Regions from separate parts of the Vogesella perlucida genome, predicted to be linked through region 2. Evidence: predicted binding sites of a transcription regulator. Region 2 holds the regulator's gene; each other region holds the start of a gene.
The links. The regulator sigma-54, encoded in region 2, starts transcription at its own class of promoters, with help from an activator protein. The targets are predictions, from matches to a motif close to CTGGCACGCTTCATGCTT.

Region 1: the regulator sigma-54 is predicted to act here: its motif matches at 1,861-1,878, upstream of ACZ9XP_RS04390 (CmpA/NrtA family ABC transporter substrate-binding protein).
Region 3: the regulator sigma-54 is predicted to act here: its motif matches at 1,648-1,665, upstream of ACZ9XP_RS01010 (HupE/UreJ family protein).
Region 4: the regulator sigma-54 is predicted to act here: its motif matches at 2,078-2,095, upstream of flgB (flagellar basal body rod protein FlgB).

What each region holds. Positions count from the first base shown of each region.
Region 1 covers NZ_CEETRO010000002.1:425,872-430,067, forward strand. The annotation lists gene ACZ9XP_RS04370 (substrate-binding periplasmic protein) at 1-281, shown strand, start outside; gene ACZ9XP_RS04375 (DNA-3-methyladenine glycosylase I) at 287-859, opposite strand; gene ACZ9XP_RS04380 (TfoX/Sxy family protein) at 852-1,109, opposite strand; gene ACZ9XP_RS04385 (ANTAR domain-containing protein) at 1,209-1,787, shown strand; gene ACZ9XP_RS04390 (CmpA/NrtA family ABC transporter substrate-binding protein) at 2,032-3,297, shown strand; gene ntrB (nitrate ABC transporter permease) at 3,309-4,187, shown strand; gene ACZ9XP_RS04400 (ABC transporter ATP-binding protein) at 4,189-4,196, shown strand, end outside.
Region 2 covers NZ_CEETRO010000011.1:67,214-71,409, forward strand. The annotation lists gene lptA (lipopolysaccharide transport periplasmic protein LptA) at 1-115, shown strand, start outside; gene lptB (LPS export ABC transporter ATP-binding protein) at 112-840, shown strand; gene ACZ9XP_RS15295 (RNA polymerase factor sigma-54) at 846-2,249, shown strand; gene hpf (ribosome hibernation-promoting factor, HPF/YfiA family) at 2,309-2,629, shown strand; gene ptsN (PTS IIA-like nitrogen regulatory protein PtsN) at 2,968-3,426, shown strand; gene hprK (HPr(Ser) kinase/phosphatase) at 3,419-4,196, shown strand, end outside.
Region 3 covers NZ_CEETRO010000001.1:192,072-196,267, reverse strand. The annotation lists gene ACZ9XP_RS01015 (hydrogenase small subunit) at 1-669, opposite strand, end outside; gene ACZ9XP_RS01010 (HupE/UreJ family protein) at 1,012-1,590, opposite strand; gene ACZ9XP_RS01005 (ribonuclease E domain-containing protein) at 2,054-2,443, shown strand; gene ACZ9XP_RS01000 (ATP-binding protein) at 2,501-3,841, opposite strand.
Region 4 covers NZ_CEETRO010000010.1:41,025-45,220, forward strand. The annotation lists gene ACZ9XP_RS14460 (ATP-binding cassette domain-containing protein) at 1-247, opposite strand, end outside; gene tsaD (tRNA (adenosine(37)-N6)-threonylcarbamoyltransferase complex transferase subunit TsaD) at 377-1,402, opposite strand; gene ACZ9XP_RS14470 (OsmC family protein) at 1,509-1,928, shown strand; gene flgB (flagellar basal body rod protein FlgB) at 2,124-2,534, shown strand; gene flgC (flagellar basal body rod protein FlgC) at 2,537-2,947, shown strand; gene ACZ9XP_RS14485 (flagellar hook assembly protein FlgD) at 2,964-3,641, shown strand; gene flgE (flagellar hook protein FlgE) at 3,671-4,196, shown strand, end outside.

The DNA of each region.
Region 1 (4,196 bases), on a different contig from region 2:
TTGTGCGTAGCGATAGCGTGTCGGTGAAGGCCAATCTGCAAAAGCTGCTGGCGGGCCGCTACGATTACGCCATCGTGGGGGAGGCGGCGCTGCGCTATTACCTGCAGCATGATTTCCCCAAGCTGCCGCTGAACCCGCCGCAGGTGCTGCACCGCGTGCGGGCGCAGTGTGCGCTGTCGCCAGCGTCGCCACTGACCCTGGCGCAGCTGAATCAGGCTATCGGCCAGATCCAGCGCGATGGCAGCTACGCCAGGCTGCTGGCGGCCAACCCCTGGCACTGAGCCGCTTACGGGCGGTTGGCCGGGTGGCAGTGGCAGCTCACCAGGTGGTCGTTGACCACGCCGGTAGCTTGCAGGAAGGCGTAGATCACCGTGCTGCCGACAAAATTCATGCCGGCCTTTTTCAGTGCCTTGCTGATGCTGTCCGATAGCGGCGTGCTGGCCGGGGCCTCAGCCAGCGTGGCCCAGTGGTTCTGCACCGGCTGGCCACCTGCCTGCGCCCACAGCCAGGCGGCAAAGCTGCCGTGTTCACGCTGCATGGCCAGAAACACCCGCGCGTTGCGGATGGCGCTGTTGACCTTTAGCCGGTTACGCACGATGCCCGGGTCCTGTAGCAGGCGTTCTACATCGGCGTCGGTCATCGCCGCCACCTTGACCGGGTCGAAGTCGTGAAACACGCGGCGGTAGTGCTCGCGTTTGCGCAGGATGGTAATCCACGACAGCCCGGCCTGCGCGCCCTCCAGTATCAGCATTTCGAACAGCTTGCGGTCGTCGTGTACCGGGCGGCCCCACTCGTGGTCGTGGTAGGCCACATACAGCGGGTCGGTGCCGCACCAGCCACAGCGTATCGGTTCAGTCATGTTTTTTCTCCAGGTCTTCCAGTGCCATTAACAAAGCCAGGCGGTCTTCGCGGGCGACAGCTTGCCAGCTACGCCCGCTCAGTGCGCCTTCCAGTGCCCACAGCAGGTTCAGGCTGGGGCGCTGGCCGCTGCGTTTTACCTGCAGGTAGGCGGCTACGGCGCCCAGCTCGCGCAAGTTGGCCGCGTCAGTAATGCCCGCCGCCTGCAGCATGCGCCAGGACGCCGGGCCCAGGTTGGCGGTATGTGTCATGCCGCCAGTGTAGCGCGGCGCTGCTGCCAGCGTGTTGTCAGTGGCATGGCACAGACCTTGCTGCTTTTATGGCTAATTCACTCCAAAGACAGGTTACTCATGTTAAGCGTGATGCTGGTCAACGATGGCTCCGGCAAGGCCGCCGCGCTGAAAGAAGCGCTGGCGGCAGCGGGCGTGCGCGTGGTGGCCGAGGTGGCGGCCAACCTGCAGCTGGCCGACATGCTGGCTGCCGCACGGCCCGACGTGGTGCTGATCGACAGCGATGCACCGTCGCGCGACATGCTGGAGCAGGTATGCGTGATGGGCGCGCGCCATGGCCAGCCGGTGGTGATGTTTACCGACGACAGCCGCCGCGACACCATCCGCGCTGCGCTATCGGCCGGGGTAGCGGCCTATGTGGTGGGCAGTGTGGAGGCGGCGCGTATCCAGCCCTTGCTGGAGGTGGCCATCGAGCGCCACCAGCTGGAGCAGACACGGCGCAGCGAGCTGGCTAGCGCCCAGCAGCAGCTGGCCGAGCGCAAGGTCATCGAAAAAGCCAAGGGCCTGCTGATGCAGATGAAAAACCTGGACGAGCAGGCCGCCTATAAACAGCTGAGGCAGCGGGCGATGCAGCAGCAAAAGCGCCTGGCCGACGTGGCGCAAGAGATCATCAGCCTGGCCGAATGGCTGCAAGGCTGAGCCGTGCTGGTGCGTGGCCGCGCTATCGCGGTGCACAAAACCGCTAGCGGGACAGTAAAAGCAGGTTTTCAGGCTGGCACGACACTTGCTGAAGTGACAGCAGGCGCAAGGTAGCGCCAAGACATTCAACAGGAAGGTGCCAACGGCGGCGCAAGCCTGGGAGTACGGACAACGGCGTCCGTTGCCCTTTCTGACGAGAGGGCGACGGACGCTTTTCTTTTGTGGCTACCGCTAGGAGCAAACCATGAAACAGCGTCAACACCCCGACACCCCCCACACTGCGGCCAACGCCCGCCGCGACTTTCTCAAGGGAGCCTTGTCACTGATGGCCTCTACTGCCTTGCCCGCCGGCTTTATCCTGCCTGCGCTGGCTGCCCCCGTGGGCAAACCGGAAAAAACCGAGGTCAAGGTGGGGTTCATCCCGCTGACTGACTGTGCCTCGGTGATCGTGGCCGCCAAGATGGGCTTCGACAAGAAATACGGCATCACCATCGTGCCCTCCAAAGAGGCCAGCTGGGCGGCGGTGCGCGACAAGCTGGTGAACGGCGAGCTGGACGCCTCGCACGCGCTGTACGGCATGATCTACGGTGTGCACCTGGGCGTGGGCGGCCCCAAGAAAGACATGGCGGTGCTGATGACGCTGAACCAGAACGGCCAGGGCATCACACTTTCCAACCAGCTCAAAGACAAGGGCGCTACCACCGGCCCGGCGCTGGCCAAGCTGATCAAGGCCGAGCCGCGCGAGTACACCTTTGCCCAGACCTTTCCTACCGGTACCCACGCCATGTGGCTGTATTACTGGTTGGCCGCGCACGGTGTGAACCCGCTGACTGACGTGAAAACCATCGTGGTGCCGCCGCCGCAGATGGTGGCCAATATGCGCGTAGACAATATGGACGGCTACTGCGTGGGCGAGCCGTGGAACGCCCGCGCCATCGCCGACGGCATCGGCTTTACCGTGGCCACCACCCAGCAGATCTGGCCCGATCATCCGGAAAAGGTACTGGGCACTACCGGCGACTGGGTCAAACAGTACCCCAATACCGCCCGTGCGCTGGTGGCGGCACTGCTGGAAGCCTCGCGCTACATCGACGACGTGAAAAACCGCGCGGCAGTGGCCAAGCTGATCTCCGACAAAGCCTACGTCAACGCGCCAGAGCCGGTGATCGAGGGCCGTTTCCTGGGTGCCTACGAAGACGGCCTGGGCAAAAAGTGGCAAGACCCCAAGCTGATGAAGTTCTTCGACGGCGGCAAGGTCAACTACCCCTACCTGTCCGACGGCATGTGGTTCCTGACCCAGCACAAGCGCTGGGGCCTGCTGAAAACCGACCCGGATTATCTGGCGGTGGCAAAACAGATCAACCAGACCGCCATCTACAAAGACGCCGCCGCCATGGCCCGCGTGCCGGTACCGGCCAGTGACATGCGCAGCAGCAAGCTGATCGACGGGGTGGTGTGGGATGGCAAGAACCCGGCCGCCTACGCCGCCAGCTTCAAGATCAAGGCCTGAGGAGGTGTGACATGACGGTTGCCAAACCTGTTGCGGCCAACATGCCGCTGCCACGCCGCCGCAAGCCGGTATCGCCGGTGGCCCGCCTGGCCGCCACCCCCGTGCTGGCACCGGTGGTGCCGCTGCTGCGTGCCGTGGTGCCGCCGCTACTGGGCCTGCTGGCTTTTCTGCTGTTGTGGACGCTGGTGTCGCAGCTGAGCCGCGGCAGCCTGCCCGGCCCGGTCAGTACCTGGGCGTCGGCGCGCGAGCTGTTTGCCGATCCCTTCTACCAGAACGGCCCCAACGACCAGGGCATAGGCTGGAACATCCTGATGTCGCTGGGGCGCGTCGGCATGGGCTTTGGCATGGCGGCGCTGGTGGGTATTCCGCTGGGCTTCCTGATCGGGCGCTTTGATTTTCTGGCGCGCATGACGGCACCGGTGATCAGCCTGCTGCGCCCGGTGAGCCCGCTGGCCTGGCTGCCTATTGGCCTGTTGGTGTTCAAGGCCGCCAGCCCGGCGTCGATCTGGGTCATCTTTATTTCCAGCATCTGGCCGATGATCCTCAACACCGCTGCCGGTGTGCGTGCCGTACCGCAGGACTACCTGAACGTGGCGCGCGTGCTGCGGCTATCAGAGTGGAAGGTGTTTACCGTCATCCTGCTGCCGGCCACGTTGCCGCACATGCTGACCGGTGTGCGTCTGGCGGTGGGCACGGCCTGGCTGGTGATTGTGGCCGCCGAGATGCTCACCGGCGGCGTGGGCCTGGGCTTCTGGGTATGGGACGAATGGAACAATCTGAACGTGGAGCACATCCTGATCGCCATCTTCGTGGTGGGGCTGGTGGGTTTGCTGCTGGAACAAGCCCTGGTATGGCTGGCGCGCAAGGCCAGCTTCGGGCAGGAGAACTGATATGGACCG
Region 2 (4,196 bases):
CGGCGAACAGATCACCTACAACACCGCCACCGAGATTTACCAGGTGAAAGGCCAGGGCGGCAGCAACACCTCCGGCCGCGTCACCATCATCCTTCAGCCGCAGGAAAAACCATGAGCCAAAGCCGGCTGAGCATCCAGCACCTGAAAAAAACCTTCAAGAAGCGGACCGTCGTACGGGATGTTTCCATGGATATCGCCAGTGGCGAGGTCATCGGCTTGCTCGGCCCGAACGGTGCCGGCAAGACCACCAGCTTTTACATGGTGGTCGGGCTGGTCGCTGCCGAAGCCGGTGAAATCACGCTCAATGGTGAAGTCATCACCCACTTGCCCATCCACAAACGTGCACGGCTAGGCTTGGGTTATCTGCCACAAGAGGCGTCCATCTTCCGCAAGATGACGGTAGAGGAAAACATCCAGGCGGTACTGGAAGTGGCCGGTCTGTCCGGTGAGGTGCTGGATAATGAGCTGCAATTGCTGCTGGATGACCTGAACATCGGCCACCTGCGCGAAACCAACGCCATGGCCCTGTCTGGCGGTGAGCGGCGCCGTGTGGAAATTGCCCGCGTGCTGGCCACCAAACCGCGCTTCATTCTGCTGGACGAGCCCTTTGCCGGTGTGGATCCGATTGCCGTGATCGACATCCAGAAAATCATCTCGTTCCTGAAAGAGCGCGGTATCGGGGTGCTGATTACCGACCACAATGTGCGCGAAACGCTGCGCATCTGCGACCGTGCCTACATTATTTCCGAAGGCCGCGTGCTGGCCTCCGGCTTGCCAGACGAACTGGTCAATAACGAACAGGTTCGCCAGGTTTACCTGGGCGAGCATTTCCACCTGTAAGCGAAATGAAACAGACCCTCCAGCTCAAAGTCAGCCAGCAGCTTACCCTGACCCCGCAACTGCAGCAGTCCATCAAACTGCTGCAAATGTCCACACTGGACTTGTCCAGCGAACTGGAGCGCTACCTGCTGGAAAACCCGCTACTGGAGCGCAGCGACGGTAGCGATAGCCCGCCAGCAGAAGGTGATGCGCCCGTTACCCAGGAAAGCAGCAACGACACCGCCGAAGACCGCCAGCAAGACAGCATGGAGCTCACGGACTGGGGTAGTGGAGGCGGAGGCGGCAGCCACGATGGCGACGACGAATTCGACCCCATTCTCAATGCCCCCTGCCGCCCCACCCTGCGCGAACACCTCACGGCACAGATGCGGGAAACCCAGCTGGGCCGCCGCGATAGTGCCCTGCTGGCTTTGCTGATAGACGAGCTGGACGACGATGGCTACCTGCAAACACCGCTGGAAGAGGTAGCGGCCGAACTGCCGCTGGAGCTGGATGTCGAAACCGAAGAGCTGGAAACCCTGCGCAAGCTCATGATGCAATTTGAGCCCATGGGCATAGGCAGCCGCGACCTGGGAGAGTTTCTGGCGTTACAGCTAGCCAACCTGCCCGCGCACACCCCATCGCTCCCCCTGGCCCGCAAGCTGGCAGGAGAACACCTGGCGCTGCTGGGTAGCCGTGACTACACCCGGCTGAAGAAAATCCTGGGTGTGGGCGAAGCCGAATTACGCGCCGCGCATAGTCTTATTGCCACGCTGCGCCCCAGGCCCACCAGTGGTTTTGACCAGGGCGAGACACATTATGTCGCGCCGGATATCCATGTCGTGCGGCGCGGCGGGCGCTGGGTTGCCCAGCTCAATCGCGGCTCGCTACCAAAACTTCAAGTAAATCAGCTGTATGCAAACATGCTGCAGCAACGGGACAACAGCCACAACCTTTCGGGCCAACTGCAAGAGGCCAGATGGCTGGTAAAAAACATTCAGCAACGGTTTGACACCATCCTGAAAGTGTCGGAATCTATAGTTGAAAGGCAGCAAGCGTTCTTTGAACACGGTGAAGTGGCCATGCGCCCGCTGATATTGCGAGACATCGCAGACGAGCTGGGTTTGCATGAATCCACCATTTCCAGAGTTACGACCCAGAAGTATCTGCTATGCAGCAGGGGCTTGTTCGAGCTGAAATATTTCTTTGGTAATGCCCTGGAAACGGATAGTGGCGGCGAGTGCTCTGCCACAGCTATCAAGGCGCTGATACGCCAGATCATTGATGGCGAAGATGGCAAAAAACCGCTATCGGACAGCGCCATCGCCGACAAGCTCACGGCACAGGGTATTCAGGTTGCCAGACGTACGGTAGCCAAGTATCGTGAAGCTATGCAGATTCCGCCAGTTAGCCTTCGCAAGGCCTTATAGAAGTGCCAAAACACCGGTGCGGCCAGCCCGACCGCACTGTTAACAGAAGGAGTCAGGGTATGAACCTCAAAATTACCGGTCTACACCTCGAAGTTACCCCATCGATTCGCGAATACATCGAGAGCAAACTAGAACGCATCACCCGCCACGTAGATAATGTCATTGGCGTTAACGTGACGCTGTCGGTTGATAAACTGGTACAAAAAGCGGAGGTCAACGTTCATCTGGCAGGCAAAGATATTCATGTCGAATCGGAAGAAGCCGACATGTACGCTGCCATCGACACACTGATGGATAAACTGGACCGTCAGGTATTGAAGTTCAAGGAAAAACAGGGTGAACACCGGGTTAACGCCCAACAGGTCAACGCCACCCTGTAAGGCACATTGATGCACAACACGGGAGCCACCAGGCTCCCGTTTTTGTTTTCCTGCCGCAGCCAGACTATTTTTTGCCTGTCACACCGATTTCAATGCAGCACCATGCGCCAAACAGGGCAAAATGCGCATGCCCACATTTGGCCCCGAACCAAACTGTGCCACGCACCAGAATAGCCGGCTTGCCAATACAGGCAGTACCCGCAGCCTGCCTCTGTACGAGCGGATATCCGGCGTTGGCCAGCGGCACTTATCCGGCCCAGGCAGGTCTTATCCTGCCCTATTGCAAACAGCCGACTCGGCGTAGAATGGCCGACGGTTTTTTCCGGCAAATGTAAATCATGAGCTTGATTGGCAAGATTCTTCCGCAGCAAAACGTGCTGGCGGATGTAGACGTATCCAGCAAGAAGCGCCTGTTCGAACAGGTAGGCCTGATGGTTGAAAACAGCCATGGCATTGCCCGCAGTGACATCTTTGACAGCCTGTTTGCCCGCGAAAAGCTGGGCTCAACCGGGCTGGGTCAGGGTGTAGCCATACCGCATGGCCGGGTAAAAGGCCTGAAAGAGGCCACCGGCGTGTTTATCCGCCTGGCCAGCCCGATACCGTTCGACTCGCCCGACGGCAAGCCGGTTAACCTGCTGTTTGTCCTGCTGGTGCCTGAGCAGGCTACCGACCTGCACCTGCAGGTGCTATCCGAGCTGGCCCAGCTGTTCTCCAGCCGTAGCCTGCGTGAAAAAATGGCCAGTTGCGACGCTGTAACCCTGTACGAGTTACTCACCGGAAACGCCCCCCATGCCTAATATCAGTGTGCGCCGCCTGTATCAGGACAACCAGCACAAGCTGAGCCTGAGCTGGGTGGCCAGCCGCGCCGGTTCTGACAACCTGATTTCCAATGAAGAGCAGCGGCCAACCCAGGCGCTGGTGGGCCACCTGAACTTTATCCACCCCAACCGGGTGCAGGTACTAGGTCTGGCCGAAGTGGAATACCTGAACAAGCTGGAGCAAGCCGCCGCCCGCACCGCGCTGGACCAGCTGTTCCACAAGACCATGGCCGTGGTGATCGTGGCCAATGGTCAGCCCGTACCCAAGCTGCTGCACGACTACTGCCAGACGCACAATGTGCCGCTGATGAGCACGCCGCTGGAAAGCCCCTACCTGATGGACGTGCTGCGCATTTACCTGGCGCGCGCCCTGGCGGTATCCACGGTCATGCATGGCGTGTTTCTGGATGTGCTGGAAATCGGCGTGCTGATCATGGGCGACTCGGCCATGGGTAAAAGCGAGCTGGCGCTGGAGCTGATCTCGCGTGGCCATGGTCTGGTAGCCGATGATGCGGTAGAGCTATACCGTATCGGCCCGGAAACACTGGAAGGGCGCTGCCCGCCATTGCTGCGCGATTTTCTGGAAGTACGCGGCTTGGGCATCTTGAATATCCGCACCATTTTTGGCGAAACCGCCGTGCGGCCCAAGAAAGTACTGAAGCTGATCATCCATCTGATGAAAGCCAACGACCAGGCCATGCAGGCACTGGACCGGCTGAATATCCAGTCCGAGACACAAGATATTCTGG
Region 3 (4,196 bases), on a different contig from region 2:
GAACATCTTGGGGCGGCCCTGGCGGTCCAGCTCGGGGATGCGGTCGAAGGTGACCATATAGGTAATCACGGCGGCCATCACTTCGGGGATGGGCGGGCAGCCCGGCACCTTGATGATGGGCTTGTCCAGAATTACCTGGTGTACCGGCGTGGCGCGGGTAGGGTTGGGTTTGGCCGCTTGCACGCAGCCCCAGCTGGCACAGGAACCCCAGGCGATCAGCGCTTTGGCGTCGGCCGAGACACGCTTGAGTTTTTCCACGAAGGGCTCGCCGCCAGGGAAGCAGAACATGCCGTCTTCGTTTAGCGGCGGGTTGCCCTCGATGGCCACGATGTACTCGCCTTTGTGCTTTTCCATGATCTCTTCCAGGATGGCTTCAGCCTGGTGGCCGGCGGCAGCCATGATGGTGTCGTCGTAGTCCAGCGAGATCAGCGACAGGATGGCGTCTTTAGCCAGCGGGTGCGCCGAGCGGATAAACGATTCGGTACAGCAGGTGCATTCCAGCCCGTGCAGCCAGATCACCGGCGTGCGCGGTTTGGTTTCCAGGGCCTGGGCGATGCGCGGCACAAACGCCGAGCCCAAACCCATCGAGGTAGCGGTGAGGCTGCAGAACTTCAGAAAGCTGCGGCGGGTAACACCCTGGCGCCGCATGGCCTGGTAGAAAGTCTCCATCGTGGTCTCTGCCTTATTCTGTTTTGTAGGGGGGTGGTTACAACATGGGTGGCAGCCTGTTACAAGAAGCGTGCCAGCTTGAATTGGTGTGCAAGGTGCTGTTTTTAATGGATTTTGTGCGGCACCCTGCAGCGGGGTGGTAAGCCGCTTTGCAGTGGGGGCGGCCAACTGGTTGTCTACTGTGCGGCCGCCTGTCTGCCGTGCAGGCAAAAAAATACCGGGCAGGCGCGGGGGGCGGCCTGCCCGGCTGTTGTCATGCATAACAACCAGGTTTGGATGGAGGAGTGTGAGCGGCAATACCACTCGTGCAGCCCTCGCCAGGCAAGGGCTGCGCGCGGGGTATTACAGGCTGCCTGCCAGTAGCCAGGCACCGCTGGCGGCAATGGCAGCACCGGTGGCACGGGCCCACAGGCTGGCGCGCGCCAGCAGGGTGTGGCCCGCTACCAGGCCGGCGGCGTGCAGGGCGGCGGTTGCCAGGACAAAGCCGGCCATATAGCCAGCCAGGCTGCCTGCGGGGGCTTCGGCACCGTGCGCATGGCCGTGTACCAGAGCAAATGCGGCAATCAGCGGCAGGCCGATGCTGGCCGGTACGCGGCTGCCGGCGGCTACCATCAGGCCCAGTACCAGTACCGACAGGGCAATGCCGGGCTCTACGGCAGGCAGTGCCATACCGGCAGCGCCCAGCAGGCAGCCGCCCAGCATGGCCAGCACAAAGGTGGCTGGCGCGGCCAGGCGTACCTTGCCCTGGTGCGCGGCGGCCCACAGGCCCACGGCCACCATGGCCAGCAGGTGGTCCAGCCCGCCTACCGGGTGTGCCATGCCGGATAGCAGGTTAAATGTATCGTTATGGCCGGTGTGGGCCAGCGCGGGCAGGGTGGCCAGGCTCAGTGCGCCAGCCAGCAAGCTGCGGGTCGGGGTCATCGGTGTCTCCAGGTGGATGCGTGTCTTGCCCGTTTTGGCCCGGGCATGCAGGCGGCAGTGCAGGAAGCATGCCAGCTACGGCAAGCGCTGTGCTGGCGGGGCAAGTGGCTGTTTTTCAAAGGGAAGGTGCTGCGCTGTAACGGCTGGCGTTACAGCGGCTGGCAAGCGGCTTTGCACTGCCGTGGCCGGGCTGGCAAGCAGCTTGCCTGTGCGCGGCGCGGCCAACTGTATGGTGGCAATAATATCTGTCACGCTGCTGTCATGTTGCTGCCTTAGATTGGGCCCTGCGCGGGTTTTGCATGGTTTGCCGCGTCTCTCCTTCTTTTGTTTCTGTCCCGTTTCGGATGGTTGGCCCGCTGCGGCGGGCTTTCTTTTTGATGCAGGGCTTGATGCAGGTCTTAAATGCTGGTTTGTCAGTGTGTTAGCCTGACACGGTTTGTCTTGTCACCTCAAAGGAGTCAGTATGAACGCTGCCAAACGTATCAAGAAGCTGATGGACGCCGGGGCCGACCCGCAGCAGCTGGAAACACTGAAACACCTGGCGCTGGCGCTGCAGCTACAGCAGCCGTACGAGCTGCACCGCCTGTACGAGATTGACTACCCGTTTTTCGAGATTGCCATCCAGCTGCTGCAAGACTGGCGCCTGGGTCATCATATCGACGCACGCAGCAAGCTGATAGAGCGCCTGTTTGGCGAATACCCCGAGCTGATGCTGCCCAGCGAAGCCGAGCAGCACCCCGAGCGGCAGCCCGAGCAGCCCGCCCCCGCCGATGTTGCGCCTGCCACCGAGGTGGCAGAGAAGGCAGCACCGGCCAAACGCACGCGCAGCAAGAAAAAACCGGCTGGCGAATAAACCGCCAGCACGGGCAAAACCCCCTGGCTGCCGCCATGCAGCGCAGGGGGTTTTGCTTTATGGCGTGCCGCTTGCTGCGGTGGGCAGGGTCAGCGTAAAGCAGGCGCCGCCGTCTGCCAGGTTGGCCGCTGCCAGCGTGCCACCGTGCTGTTCCACAATACCGTAGCTGATCGACAAGCCCAGGCCGGTGCCTTTGCCCACCGGCTTGGTGGTAAAGAACGGGTCGAAGATGCGCGCCAGGTTGGCCGCAGCAATGCCGGGGCCGTTGTCGGCCACGCTCAGGCACGCCCGGCCCTCGGCGCTGGCCAGGGTGAGTGTGAGGGCGGGGGCTGCTTGTGTCTCCACCGCGTCGTAGGCGTTCTGGATCAGGTTTACCAGCACCTGCTGCAGCTGGTTGGCCGAGCCGGTCACCCACAGCGCGCTTTCCAGCCCGTGGCACTGCACGTTGACGCGGTGCGGCGCGGCCTGGCCCACCCAGTGCAGCGCACGCTGTATTGCCTCGGCCAGGTTCACGCGCTGGCGGGTGTCGGTTTCGATGGCGGAAAAGCGCTTGAGCGCGTCCACAATGGCGCTGCTGCGTTGGGCGCCTTCCATCAGCCCGTCCAGCAGCGACGGCAGGTCGGCCAGCAGGCGGTCTATCTTTAGCTGCTGGCGCAGCGCGCTGGCGTCAGGGTTGGCCGCATGCACGGCGGCCAGATACTGTTGCAGCTTGCCGGCGTAGCGCTGCATGGCGTGGGTATTGCCCACGATAAAGCTGATAGGGTTGTTCAGCTCGTGCGCCACACCGGCCACCAGCCGCCCCAGCGACGCCATTTTCTCGGCTTGCACCAGCTGCGCCTGCGCGGCTTTGAGCGCCTCGTGCGCCTGTTTCAGCTCGGCATAGGCTTTTTTCAGTTCGCCCACCGGGCGGCCCACCGCCACAAAGCCGCTGTAGCGGCGTTCGCCGTCGTACAGTGCGCTGACGTTCCAGGTTACCGGTATGGCCTCGCCGTTATGGGCGATCAGGGCGATTTCGATATCGCAGCCCTCGGCATTGCCTGCGGCCAACCTTTGCAGCAGCAGCTCGCGCTCTGCCTCGCCCGGCACCAGGTCGGTGAGCTTGCAGGCGGTGAGCAGGCTTTCGCTCAGCCCGGTCAGCGACACCATGGCACGGTTTACCTGGCGCACCTGGCCCAAGGTGTCGCACACCACCATCACGTCGGTCATGGCTTCCAGCACGCCTTCGGTAAAGCGGTGCGCGTCGGCCAGCTCGCGGTGCTTGGCTTCCAGTGTTTCCTGCGATTGCACCAGCTCGGTGTACACCTGGTCCATGCGGCGTATCACGTCGATCCAGGCTTCTTCGGCCAGCTCGCCGCCCAGACGGGTGGCTTCGGCGCTGCTGCTGAGTTTGTCGGGCATGGCTTTGCTCGTTTCTCTGTTTATCAGCTTTTTCTGTGAGCCGTGTGAATAGGGCCGGATGATTGACGGACGATAGTGAATCCGCGCTGCGGATGGTGATGAACATAGCCGGTTCCGCCCGGCGGACGGGTTACTTTCTTTTGCGTCGCCAAAAGAAAGTAACCAAAGAAAAGGCGACCCGGGGCTGCTCGAAACCCCGCGCCTAACGGCCCGCCCCAGGCGCCGCCGAACTCGCCCCTTGCTAACGGCGCGGGGCTCAAACAAATCGGCGTCTCAAACCGTTTTGCCCGGCTCGCGCCAACGGGATGGGGCACATGGCTAAAGTGTCTGTATTCGCTCATGGGGTACAACCTGT
Region 4 (4,196 bases), on a different contig from region 2:
AATCCAGCGCCGATTGCGCCAGCGCCGGGGTTTCCTGCGCCACGTGGGCTAGCGTCCAGTGTGGCGGCACGATGGCGTCGCCGCTGTCAGCGTGCAGCTCGCCTTTGAGCAGGGCAAACAGGCTGGATTTGCCCGCGCCGTTGGCACCCACGATGCCGGCCTTGTTGCCGGGGTTGATAGTGAGGTTGGCCGCAATCAGCAGTTCTTTCAGGCCGCGGCGCAAGGTAAGGTTTTTTAGCTGGATCATGTTGGCTTGTTTGCCACGGCAGCACACCGAAAACACGAACAATCGGCGCTCGCGTACAGCCGGTGTGGTGAGTGGTGGTTGGCGGGCGACGCCGTCTGGCAGCGTCAGCCCGTGCGGTTTATGGGGGGCTTATACGGCTGGCAGGCTGGACAGTTCCCAGCGCGGCTTGACCGTAAAACCGCCGGCCGGTGTGGCGTATTTCAGGCGCATGGCGCCGGCAAAGGCGATCATGGCACCGTTGTCGGTACACAGCTTCAGCGGCGGGTAAAACACCTGGTACTGGCGGCGGCGGGTGGCGTCGTCCAGCGCGGCGCGCAGCTGTTTGTTGGCGCCCACGCCGCCAGCGACCACGATGCGCTGCATGCCGGTTTGTTTCAGCGCCTTGATGCACTTGCTTACCAGCACCTCGACGATGGCTTCCTGGAAAGCGCGGCAGATGTCTTTGCGCGCTTGCTCGTCGATGCTGCCGTGCTCGGCTTCTACTTGTTTGCTTAGCATCAGCACGGCGGTTTTCAGGCCAGAGAAGCTCATGTCGAGGTTGGCCGAGTGCAGCATGGGGCGCGGCAGCTCGAAGCGTGCCGGGTCGCCTTCTTCCGCCAGGCGCGATAGCAGCGGGCCGCCGGGGTAGGGCAGGCCCAGCAGTTTGGCGGTTTTGTCGAAGGCTTCACCGGCGGCGTCGTCCAGCGTCTCGCCCAGAATCTCGTACTGGCCCACGCCACGCACGGCCATGATCTGGGTGTGGCCGCCGGATACCAGCAGCGCCAGGAAAGGAAAGTCCGGGCGTGGCTCGGCCAGCAGCGGCGACAGCAGGTGGCCTTCCAGGTGGTGCACGGCAATTACCGGCTTGCCCAGGCCGTAGGCCAGCGCATTGGCGTAGCTGGCGCCGACCAGTAGCGCACCGCCCAGGCCGGGGCCTTGGGTGTAGGCAATGGCGTCGATGTCCTGCAGGGTGACACCGGCTTCTGCCAGGCAGGCGTCGGTGAGCGGGCGTACGCGGCGGATATGGTCGCGGCTGGCCAGCTCGGGCACCACGCCACCGTATTCGGCGTGCATGGCCATCTGGGAGTGCAGCTGGTCGGCAATCAGGCCGCGTTCGGTGTCGTACAGGGCGACGCCGGTTTCGTCACAGGACGATTCGATACCAAGAACAAGCATGTGTGTGCACTTCAAAACTAAATAATCTTTTCATTTTACCGGTGATTCTTTGTCCGCCCAAATCGGCGATGTTAGGCTGATGCCCTGTTTCTATCGGAGAGCAAGCATGAAGGCAAGACTGAAGTGGGTAGATGGTGTGTGTTTCATGGGTGAAACCGGCAGTGGCCACGCCGTGGTGATGGACGGCGCACCCGAAGGTGGCGGCCGTAACCTGGGCCCGCGCCCGATGGAATTGCTGCTGCTGGGCACGGCCGGCTGCACCAGCTACGACGTGTTGTCCATCCTGAAAAAATCGCGTCAGGACGTGCGTGACTGCTGGGTGGAGATGGACGCCGAGCGTGCCGATACCGACCCGAAAGTGTTTACCAAAATCCACTTCCACTTTGTGGTGGTTGGCCGCAGCCTGAAGGCGGACGTGGTGGCGCGTGCCATCAGCCTGTCTGCCGAAAAATACTGCTCGGCTTCCATCATGCTGGGCAAAACCGCCGATATCAGCCACGACTTCGAGATTCGCGAAGACGACTAAGCCAGCTTGGCATGTCTGTGATAGCGCCGCCTGCGGGCGGCGTTTTGCATGCTGCGGCAAATATTGCCGCCGCTGTTGCCGCTTGGTTGGTGCCGGGGGCGGTAAATCGGCAGCAGGCAGCTTTTCTTGAGGGTTTCAGGCAAAAAAAGCTGGCACGCTTTGTGCTGAAATGGGCTGACTCAAGGAAAAATAGCCATGCTGAACAAAATCTCCTCCCACCTAGACTTCTTCCAGCGCTCGCTGGACCTGCGCGCCGCGCGGGCCGAAGTCATTGCCAGCAATATCGCTAACGCCGATACCCCTGGCTACAAGGCGGTGGATTTTGACTTTGGCAAGGCGCTGAAAAGCCAGACCGCCGCGCTGCAAGCCAGCGGGGTGGCCTTGGCGCAAACCGATAACCGCCATCTGGCTGCCACCGGTAGCCGTGCGGTAGAAGGTGGCCTGCAGCACCGCAGCGCAGTACAGCGCAGCCTGGACGGCAACACGGTGGATATGGATGTGGAGCGCTCGGCCTTTACCGATAACGCCATGAAATACCAGTCCACCCTGACCTTCCTGAACAAGCGCATCAGCGGTCTGATGGATGCCATCAAAGGAGGCCAGTAATCATGTCGCTGTCTAATGTGTTCAATATTGCCGGCTCGGCACTGACCGCGCAGTCCATGCGCCTGAACCTGGTGGCCAGCAATATTGCCAACGCCGAAAGCACGGCGTCGTCTACTGGTGAACCCTATCGTGCCCGCCATGCGGTATTTACAGCCGTGCCGGTGAGTGCCAATACGCCGCAGGTGGCGGGTGTGCGCGTGACTGCCGTGGCCGAGGATACCTCGCCATTTCGCATGAAATACCAGCCGGGCCACCCGCTGGCAGATGAAAAAGGCTATGTGCGCATGCCGAACGTGAACCCGGTGGAAGAAATGGCCGACATGATTTCGGCGTCGCGTTCTTACCAGACCAACGTAGAGATTGTGAATGCCGCCAAAACCATGCTGCAGAAAACCCTGCAGCTGGGCCAGTAAGGCAAGGGACTAGATCATGGCTACCAGTATTGCTTCGACCAATTTCGATTACAGCTCGCTGAACCCCACCGCGGCCACTGGTAATACGTCTACCGGTAACTCTTCGGCTGAAATCCAGAACCGTTTCCTGACACTGCTGACCACGCAGCTGAGGGCGCAAGATCCGATGAACCCGATGGATAACAGCCAGATGACCAGTCAGATGGCGCAGATCAGCACGGTAAGCGGCCTGGAGAGTGTGAATGCAGCGGTCAAGAGCATGACTGAAAGCCAGGCAGCCAGCCAGTCGCTACTGGCCACCATGCTGATTGGCCGCCAGGTACTGAGCCCCAATAGCAAGCTGACGCTGACCGATGGCAAGGCCGTGGGCACCATCGAGTTCACCAAGCCAGCCAGCCAGGTGGTGGTAACCGTCACCAATAGCAGCGGCGCTGTCGTCGATAGCTTCGAAATGGGGCCGCAGAAACAGGGTCAGTTTGTGTTCAGCTGGGATGGCAAGGGTGAGAATGGTGCGACCCAGCCTAACGGCGAATACAGCTTCAAAGTGGAAGCGACAGCGGATGGTACGGCGGTAGATGCCACCATGATGGCACCGACCAAAGTCACCAGCGTGGCGTGGGAAAAAGGTGTGCCGATGTTTGTAGTGTCTACCGGCGAACGTTTGCCGGTAAGCAAGATTAGCCAGATCCTTTGATTTGCGGTGTGAGAGTTTAGGAGAGAATCATGAGTTTTCAGCAAGGTTTGAGTGGTCTCAACGCCGCAGCCAAACAACTGGATGTGATCGGTAACAACGTTTCCAACGCCAGTACCGTGGGTTTCAAATCGTCCCGCGCCGAATTTTCCGACCTGTACGCCACCAGCCTGTACGGCGTGAGCGACACCGAGTCCGGTATTGGCTCGCAAACCATCAAGGTGGCGCAGCAGTTCCAGCAGGGCAATATCACGGCCACCAAAAACCCGCTGGATATGGCGATTTCGGGTGCCGGCTTCTTCAAGCTGTGGAGCGACCCGACAGCTACGTCCACTTTCTACACTCGCAATGGCCAGTTCAAGCTGGATAAAGACGGCTATTTCGTTAACAACGGCAACTTCCTGGTGGGTGAACCCGTGGGCGGTGGTGACGATGCGCCGATCAAGATCGACCGCGCAGGCCTGCCTGGTACACCGTCTACTGCGCTGGACTGGCAGTTCAACCTGGATGCCGACCAGAAATCGCCGCTGATTGATTACACGGCATCGCCTGCTGCGC